Regions from separate parts of the Arthrobacter sp. E70 genome, predicted to be linked through region 1. Evidence: predicted binding sites of a transcription regulator. Region 1 holds the regulator's gene; the other holds the start of a gene.

The links. Region 1 encodes HrcA, which represses chaperone genes, less so after heat shock. Its sites were predicted from a motif close to TTNGCACTCGNNNNNNNCGAGTGCNAA; they were not measured.
Region 2: the regulator HrcA is predicted to act here: its motif matches at 2,807-2,833, upstream of AC3IMC_RS14400 (Hsp20/alpha crystallin family protein).

What each region holds. Positions count from the first base shown of each region.
Region 1 covers NZ_JBYQFR010000002.1:95,022-99,430, forward strand. The annotation lists gene AC3IMC_RS02440 (16S rRNA (uracil(1498)-N(3))-methyltransferase) at 1-282, opposite strand, end outside; gene dnaJ (molecular chaperone DnaJ) at 285-1,412, opposite strand; gene hrcA (heat-inducible transcriptional repressor HrcA) at 1,503-2,516, opposite strand; gene AC3IMC_RS02455 (DUF3097 domain-containing protein) at 2,697-3,545, shown strand; gene AC3IMC_RS02460 (DUF4870 domain-containing protein) at 3,621-4,031, shown strand; gene hemW (radical SAM family heme chaperone HemW) at 4,105-4,409, opposite strand, start outside.
Region 2 covers NZ_JBYQFR010000010.1:152,760-157,168, reverse strand. The annotation lists gene AC3IMC_RS14415 (alkaline phosphatase D family protein) at 1-323, shown strand, start outside; gene AC3IMC_RS14410 (histidine phosphatase family protein) at 432-1,214, shown strand; gene AC3IMC_RS14405 (NAD(P)H-hydrate dehydratase) at 1,183-2,127, shown strand; gene AC3IMC_RS14400 (Hsp20/alpha crystallin family protein) at 2,309-2,731, opposite strand; gene AC3IMC_RS14395 (FAD-dependent monooxygenase) at 3,300-4,409, opposite strand, start outside.

The DNA of each region.
Region 1 (4,409 bases):
CCGGTCACCCTTCGCCAGGGCCTGGACCAGCACCAGCCGGATGTCCGGGCGGGGTTCTACCGCCATGGTGCCGCACTCCACCTCAAGGCCGGAAGCGGCGGCCGAAACGACCTTCCCCGTCATGCGGGTGCCGGCGCCGTCGACGATGTCCACGGCCTCACCCGGCCCAAGCCGCTTGACGGTGACCGCGTGCCGCGCCTCCGGCCCTTCGAGGACAAACAGTCCGCCCGGGACCGTGCCGTCCAGGGAGCCTGCGGCGGTAAAGAAGACGGGGTTGCTCACCGCTACAGGTTACCGAGCCGGTCCCGGAGCTTGGCGAACATGCCGCCGCTGGCAGCGAGCTTGCCCTCGGTGATCTGCTCACCGCGCAGCTTGGCAAGCTGCCGCAGGAGGTCCTCCTGCTGCGAATCCAGTTTGGCCGGCGTGTCCACCTGGAGGTGGACTTTCAGGTCGCCGCGGCCGTACCCGCGCAGGTGGGTGACCCCCAGGCCGCGCAGGGTGATGATCTCCCCGGACTGGGTCCCGGGTTTGACGTCGATCTCCTGTGTGCCGTCGAAGGTTTCCAGGCTGACGTCCGTGCCCAGGGCCGCGGCTGTCATGGGGATATGCAAGGTGGCGTGCAGGTCGTCGCCTTCCCTGACGTAGGTGGCGTCGTTGTTGACGCGGATTTCCACGTAAAGGTCACCGGCGGGACCGCCGGCAGGGCCGGCTTCACCCTGCCCGGCGAGCTGGATGCGCGTTCCGGTGGCCACGCCGGCGGGGACCTTGATGGTCAGCGAACGCCGGCTGCGGATGCGGCCCTGGCCACTGCATTCGTTGCACGGATCTTTGATGACGGTGCCAAATCCTTCACAGGTACCGCAGGGCGCTGCGGTCATGACCTGGCCCAGGATGGAGCGGACTGCACGCTGCACCTGGCCGCTGCCGCCGCAGATGTCACAGCGCTCCGGCTGCGTTCCCGGGCGGCAGCAGGATCCGTCGCAGGTGGGACAGACGACGGCGGTATCCACTTCGAGCTTCTTGTTGACGCCGAACACAGCATCCCGCAGGTCGATGCGGACACTGATCAGGGCGTCCTGGCCCCGGCGCACACGGGATGCCGGGCCGGCCGTGCCGCCGGCACCGAAGAAGGTGTCGAAGATATCCTGGAACGCAAAGCCCTGGCCCGCGTACCCGGCTCCGCCGAATCCGTTGTCCGTCCCGTTCTCGTTGCCCGTGGTGTCGTAGACACGGCGCTTCTGGGGGTCGGAGAGGACCTCATAGGCGTGAGTTACTGCCTTGAAGCGCTCGGCAGCGTCCGCACCGGGGTTTACGTCCGGGTGAAGGGTGCGGGCCAGCTTGCGGTAGGCCTTCTTGATCTCTTCTCCCGTTGCCTCCGGCGAGACTCCAAGGACATCATAGTGGCTGCTCAAAGTTCGTATCTCTTCCTTGTTGTACTGCATGTACTGGGGCTGCCCGGCCCTGGCCGTCCACCGCAGCAAACAGCGGCCGGCAGGATGGGCTCAGGGCCCCAGAATCCTGGAAAGGTAACGCGCCACGGCCCTCACCGCGGCCATCGTGGTGGGATAGTCCATCCTCGTGGGGCCGAGGATCCCGACTTTCGCGGCACTGTCCGGACCGTAGCCCGTGGCCACAACGGAGGCCTCTGCCAGGCCGTCATACGGGTTTTCCCTCCCGATGCTGACGGCCACACCACGGTGGTCCTGGGCCATCTCGCTCAGCAGCCGCAGCATCACCACCTGCTCCTCCAGCGCCTCAAGCACCGGCCCGATGCTGAGCGGGAAGTCCACGTTGGACCTGGCGAGGTTGGCGGTCCCTGCCATCACCATCCGTTCCTCCCGGCTGTTGTGCGCCAAGGCCTCAAGGCCGTGGGCCAACGCGTGGGCCGCCTGCCGCTGCGACGGGGCCGCCGCGGCAACGACGGCGGGAAGCGCCTGGGTGAGCTGGCTCAGCGGCGTGCCGGCCAGCGCGCCGAGGAAATGCGTGCGCAGGGCCGCCAGCACATCGTCGCCGAGGTCCTGTCCGACGTCGATGACCCGTTGCTCCACTTTGCCGCTGTTGGCGATCAGGACCACCAAGACCTTGCGCGGGGCAAGCAGGACGAATTCGATGTGGCGGACCAGGGCCCGGCTCAGGTGCGGGTACTGGACTACGGCCACCTGGTTAGTGAGCTGTGCAAGCAGACGGACGGTACGGTCCAGCACGTCGTCAAGGTCGTCGGACCCCTCAAGCAGCGACTGGATGGCCCGGCGCTCCGCGGCTGAGAGTGGCTTGACCGCAGAAATCTGGTCCACGAACAGGCGGTAGCCCTTGTCTGTGGGGATGCGCCCGGCGCTGGTGTGCGGCGCCGTAATCAGGCCCTCATCCTCCAGGGCAGCCATGTCGTTGCGGATGGTCGCGCTGGAGACGCCGAGATGATGCCGCTCCACCAGGGCCTTGGAACCGACCGGCTCGCGGGAGTGGACGTAATCCTCCACGATGGCCCGCAGTACCTCCAGCTTGCGTGGCTCGCTCACATTCCACCTCCATCCATGGTCCGGGGCGTCCGCCCCGCCTGCATGCTGCCACCACCAAAGGTTTAGCACTCGACATGCCTCAGTGCTAACAGTCTATTATGCCGCGGCACGTTGTTAGCATTGGTACCGCTCCGGGCGAAACTCCGGTGCCCACTACCAAGCGCGAGGCGGACCACATTCATGGATTACCAGAACTGGGGCCCCCGGGACATGTCCGCGCCTGCCCGCGCGGAGCTGCCCGAAGTTCCTGTTGAACGCGGGATGGTGCTTGAGGACGTCCAGTCGGGCTGGGTGGGTGCCGTGACCCGCGTGGAGAAATCCGGAGGCATGCACGTGGTGGCGCTGGAGGACCGGCGCGGCAAGTCCCGTTCCTTTCGGCTGGGCTTCGGGTTCCTCCTGGAGGGCCAGGCCATCCGGCTGATGCCGCCGGCTCCCCGGGCCGCAGCGGGCGTGCCCGCAGGCAGGACGGCGTCGGGATCCGTACGGGTCGAAGGCCAGCGTGCGCAGGTGGCCAAGGCGAGCCGGATCTGGGTGGAAGGCAAGCACGACGCCGAACTCGTGGAGAAAGTCTGGGGAGACGACCTCCGCGTGGAGGGCATCGTCGTCGAGCCCCTGCACGGCATCGACGACCTTGCCGCAGCGGTGGCCGACTTCCGCCCCGGGCCGGCCAGGCGCCTCGGCGTCCTGGTGGACCACCTGGTGCCCAATTCGAAGGAATCCCGCATCGCGGACGCCGTGATGGCCTCGCCCGGCGCCGCCGGGAACGTCCTGATTGTCGGCCACCCGTACATCGATGTCTGGCAGGCCATCCGCCCAGCCGTCCTGGGGATCGACCGGTGGCCCGCCGTCCCCCGGGGCCAGGACTGGAAGACAGGGATCCTGAAAGCCTTTGGCTGGCCCCATGCAACCAAAGAGGACGTCGGGCTCGGATGGCAGAAGCTGTTGGGCGCTGTACGCACCTACGCAGACCTCGAGCCCTCGCTGCTAGGCAGGGTGGAGGAAGTGATCGACTTCCTCACTGTGCCCTGAAGGCCGGACGCCGCCCCAAGAGCCAGTATTCTTGGTAGTAGTCAGCACAACTTGCACCCCCGAAGGAAACAGACTGTGGCAGAAAACGCACGTGATCACAGGGACGGCCAGGGCCGTTCCGAGTACCATGGCGTGCCGGCCAACGCCCTGCCGCTCACGGCCAGCGAAGACCGCCAATGGGCAACCCTCGCGCATTTCGGCGGCATCCTGGGATGTGTTCCCGCACTGCTGATCTACCTGATTTTCCGGGACCGTGGCCCCTTCACCGCACAGGAATCCAAAGAGGCCCTGAACTTCAGCCTGCCACCCACCATCGCCGCGGTACTGGCCAACATCCTGGTGTTCGTTCCCGTGGTCGGCAACATCTTCGCCGTGATCGCCACACTGATCTGGGTCGCCCTTACCTGCTTCTCGGTGGCCGCCGGCATCCACGTGAACCGCGGCCAGCCGCACCGCTACCCCTACAACCTGCGCTGGATCAAGTAACCGCAGAAGGCTTTGGTGCCCACATCCGCAGGATTCCCTGACCGAGCTTGCGAGGTTAGGGTGCGGGTGGGGATCAGTCCGGCAGGATGCGCCGCACCACCGCGTCCGCGAGGAGCCTGCCCTTCAGCGTGAGGACCAGCCGGCCGCGGAATGCAGCCGCAGGTTCCACCAGTCCATCGGCGATGAGACCGGCCACCTCCTGGCGCCCCGCTGGGCTGAGCGCGGCGACCTCCAGTCCGGACTGCAGGCGCGCCTCAAGCATCACCCGTTCCAGCCGCCGGGTTTCCGGATCCAGGGTCTCCCTGGCGGCTGCCGGCGATAGTCCCTGGGACAGGCGGTTGGCATAGGCGGAAGGGTGCTTGACGTTCCACCAGCGGA
Region 2 (4,409 bases), on a different contig from region 1:
TGTGGCTCACCGCCGACGTCCACTACTGCGCCGCCCACCACTACTCCCCCGAGCGGGCCGCCTTCACCGACTTCGACCCGTTCTGGGAATTCGTCGCCGGGCCCATCAACGCAGGCTCCTTCGGCCCCAACGCCATGGACGGCACGTTCGGTCCGGAGGTGGTGTTCTCCAAGGCCGGGCGTTTCGCCGGGGAATCCCCCCGCGACGGTGAAAACCAGTTCTTCGGGCACGTCCAGCTGGGAGGGGACAACAGCTTCACCGTCAGCCTCCGGAACGCCAACGGCGGCACTGTTTTTTCCAAGGTGCTGACGCCCGAGCGGTAGCCGCTGCTGTTATTTCCCCCGCCTCCTGGGTACGCCGCTGGTAGTGTTCCTGCATTCGGCACGGCAATCGGACGGGGTGGTTTTTTGACGGGCGATTCGACGAACAGCTTGTCCTCCACGGAGGACGGCCTGACCGAGGCCGTCCAAGCGGCCGGGGCGGTGGAGCTGCTCCTGATCCGGCACGGTGAGAGCGAAGGCAACGTGGCGGCCACCGAGGCGCGCGCGGCCGGGGTCGAGGTCATCGAGGTTCCTGCCCGGGACGCCGACGTCGACCTGTCCGGCACGGGCAAGGAACAGGCCACGGCACTGGGCAAGTCGCTGGCCCGCATCGCGGAGGAGTTTCGGCCGGACGCCGTCGTATCCTCCCCGTACGCCCGGGCCCGCCAGACGGCCGAAATCGCGGTGGACACTGCCGGTTGGCCGCTGAAGGTGCGGACCGACGAACGGCTCCGGGACCGTGAACTCGGCATCCTGGACCGGCTCACCCGGCTGGGCGTGGAGAACCGCTACCCGGGGGAATCCGAGCGGCGGGACTGGCTGGGCAAGTTCTACTACCGGCCGCCAGGCGGGGAGTCCTGGGCCGACGTCGCCCTGCGGCTGCGGTCGGTACTGGCGGAGCTGAACAGCCTGGGCATGGGCCAGCGGGTCATGCTGGTGTGCCATGATGCCGTGATCATGCTCTTCCGGTACGTCCTGGAAGGCCTCAGCGAGCAGGAGCTGCTGGACCTTGCGGCCAGGGAGGCCATCCTCAACGCCTCGGTGACCCGGTTCGTCCGCCCGTCCGGCGCCGGCCCCTGGACGCTGGAGAGCTTCAACGTGGCCGACCACCTGACCGAGTTCGGCGTTACCGTGACCGAACATGCCGGAGACACCCGTGTCCAGCCGAAATGAGACGGCTGCGGCCACACTGGTGACGCCGTCGCTCCTGCGTGACTGGCCGCTGCCCGCGCCCGGTGAGGACAAGTACTCCCGCGGATCGGTGCTGGTGGTCGGCGGTGCCCGCGCCACACCCGGTGCTGCCCTGCTGGCCGGCGTGGCCGCACTGCGCGCGGGCGCCGGGAAGCTGACCCTGGCCGTGGCCGAGTCGGTTGCCGTCCAGGTGGGCGTGGCGCTGCCCGAATGCGGGGCGATCGGCCTGCCGGAGACGCCTGCAGGCTCAGTCACGGCCGAGCTGGAGCGGATCGAGTCCTACCTGGACAGGGCTGATGCCCTCCTGGTGGGCCCCGGGCTGGATGATGAGGACCTTGCCGCCGAGCTTCTGGAGGCGCTGCTCAAGCGGGAGGACGCTAAACGGAAGGACACCGCCGGTGCCCGCCCGGATGGTCCCGCCGTCGTACTCGATGCCTACGCGCTCGGCGCGCTGGCCAGCCTGGAGGACCAGCTGGACCCGTGGCGCGGCCGCCTGATCCTCACCCCGAACCCGACGGAGGCAGGCATCCTCCTGGGCCGGGACCCCGACGACCTGGAAGCGGACGTGGCCGCGATTGCCCGCCGATACGACGCCGTGGTCAGCTGCCAGGGCCTGATCGCCCGCCCGCCCGGGGACGCGCCCGAGGAACCCGAACTCTGGAAGATCACCACCGGTTACGGCGGACTGGGGACCTCGGGCAGCGGGGATGTCCTGGCCGGGGCCGTCTCCGGCATCAGGGCGCGCGGCACCAGCAGCGCACAGGCGGCCTGCTGGGGAACGCACCTGCATGCCGCGGCGGCGGACCGCCTGGCCAGCCGGCTGGGGCCGCTCGGCTTCCTGGCCCGTGAACTGTCCGACGAATTGCCGGCCCTGATGCTGGAGCTTGGTTCCTAGGCGCCTGGCCACGTTGTGCCGGCACGCAAGATGGCCCCCGGCCGAAGCCGGGGGCCACCGGGTCGGGAAGCTAAGGCCTTAGCTGCCGGTGCGCTGTCTGGCGCTGTGGCGTGCACAGAGTGGCGATTCGCCCCAAAAAGGCAGTCAACAGATCTACCCGCTTCCCGATTCTTTCCTGGAACTAGGCGGCGATCTCCTGCTTTGCCCCCTTCGTTTCAATCTCGATCTTGCGCGGCTTCGCCTTTTCGGCGACGGGGATCCGCAGCGTCAGGACGCCGGCGTCGTAGCTGGCCTTCACGTGCTCCGTGTCCAGCGTGTCGCCGAGGATCAGCTGGCGGCTGAAGACGCCGCGGGGCCGCTCGGAGGCGATCAGTTCGGTGTCCTTGCCGGCGGGATCCGGGCGCTCTGCCCGCACCGTCAGCACGTTCCGTTCAACATCCAGGTCCACCGAGTCCACAGCGACGCCGGGCAGGTCGAAGGCGACCACAAAGTCGTTTCCTTCACGCCACGCATCCATCGGCATCGCCGCCGGGCGTGCAGACGTGCCGAGGACCTGCTGGGCCAGCCTGTCCAGCTCGCGGAACGGATCGGTTCGCATCAACATGGCTTCCCTCCTCGTAAGAGTTGGTCCAACATCGTTTTCCACTCAGCCTGATCTGTATTGGCTGATATAGATTTTTTAGCACCGGAGAAGCAGGTCTTCAAGGGGTTACGGAAGGGATTTCCGAAGATTTTTGCGCCTCGGGGGCGTACGGAAAAGGGGCCTTCCGCACTGCGGCTGCAGGTGCGAAAGGCCCCTTCCAAAGGGTTTTTCCTGTCCCGGACTTCAGTCCCTGGTGGGGTCCGGACGGAGCGGCGCGGGACCGGGGTCCGGAATGGGCAACGGCCCAGGCGGCTGCGGCGCAGGGAACGGATGGGGCGACGGCGGGCCCGGCTGGGTGGGATCCGGTGAGGTTGGCTCCGGGCCGGGTTCGGGCGGGAACGGCTCAGGTTCGTGCACTGGCGGGATGGTCATGCAACTTCCCCTCTCATGCTGGGCGATGTGCCTTGAAGTGAACAGGATACGCCTGCGGCCCCTCCGCAACTACCCTCCGGTTGCCCTGGCACTTCTGGTCCTTAGGGGCGCTGACAGGGGCCAACGTGCCAGGGCATTCACGACGGCGGGAGGCCGGTCAGTGCCGGACCGCACCTGCCAGCCGCAGCCAGGCGCGCAGCCGGCCCGGGTCCATCTCGCCGCAGCGGAAACCCACGTATCCGTCCGGACGGACCGCGACGATGCCCCCGCCGGGATGGCTGGCGAGCCGGTGGACGTGGACCAGCGGGCCTCGTCCCGGCCCGGCAGGCGCGGCCAGCGCCTTGGTGAGGTCAGCACCCAGGGCGTCCGGGCCGGCGTCGCGCTCCAGGAAGAGGTGGACCCCGGGCACCGCGGTCAGCTCGTGCAGGCGGACCGGGCGGCCCTCTACACTGGCCGGCGCGTCCGGCAGGCGGTCGCCGGGCCGCGGCCATCTGCCATCCCGAGGCGTCCCGTCCAGTGACAGCGCGCTGTGCCGGTACCGGACGAAGGGCTGGGCCAGCAGCCTGATCCCGAGTGAGGTGAGGCGCCGCCGGCGGAGCAGCACCGGCAGCAGCGGGGCAGCAGCTGGCAGCAGGCCCCGGACCAGGCGGGCGGCGGGGTGCGGCGAGGCTTCGAAGAAGAAGATGAGGTGCGTCAGGGCAAGCACCCGCCGTGCCGCGAGCCGCCGCTCCTGCCCGTAGCTGGCAAGCAGTTCGGGAAGGGGGCCACCGCCGGCCGAGGCGAAACCAAGCTTCCAGCCGAGGTTGAGCGCGTCGAGGATTCCGTTATTCATGCCCTGTCCCCCGGCCGGAGAGTGGGCGTGCGCGGCGTCCCCGGCCAGGAAGATCCGGCCGGCGCCGAACGTGCCGGCCAGGCGGTGCTGGAGGGGGATCCTCGCCGACCAGCGCACGTCCCGTACGGTGGCTCCCAGGCCCGATTCCCGGACCAGCCGTGCCACTTCCGTGGGCGGTATGGCCGGGCCGGGCTGCCCGAAGCGGGCGTCCCGCAACGGCTCGGCCGGGCGGGGGGCCAGCAGGCGCCACGCGGCACCCTCGCCGAGTGCGAACAGGAACGCCACCCCGGAACGTCCCACGGCGGCGTGCAGCACGCCGGGATCCAGGGCGCCGTCGAGCTCCAGGTCCGCCAGCACGGCTTCCACGGGATAAGGCCCACCACGCCACGGGACACCCAGGACGGAGCGGACCGTGCTGGACTGCCCGTCGCAGCC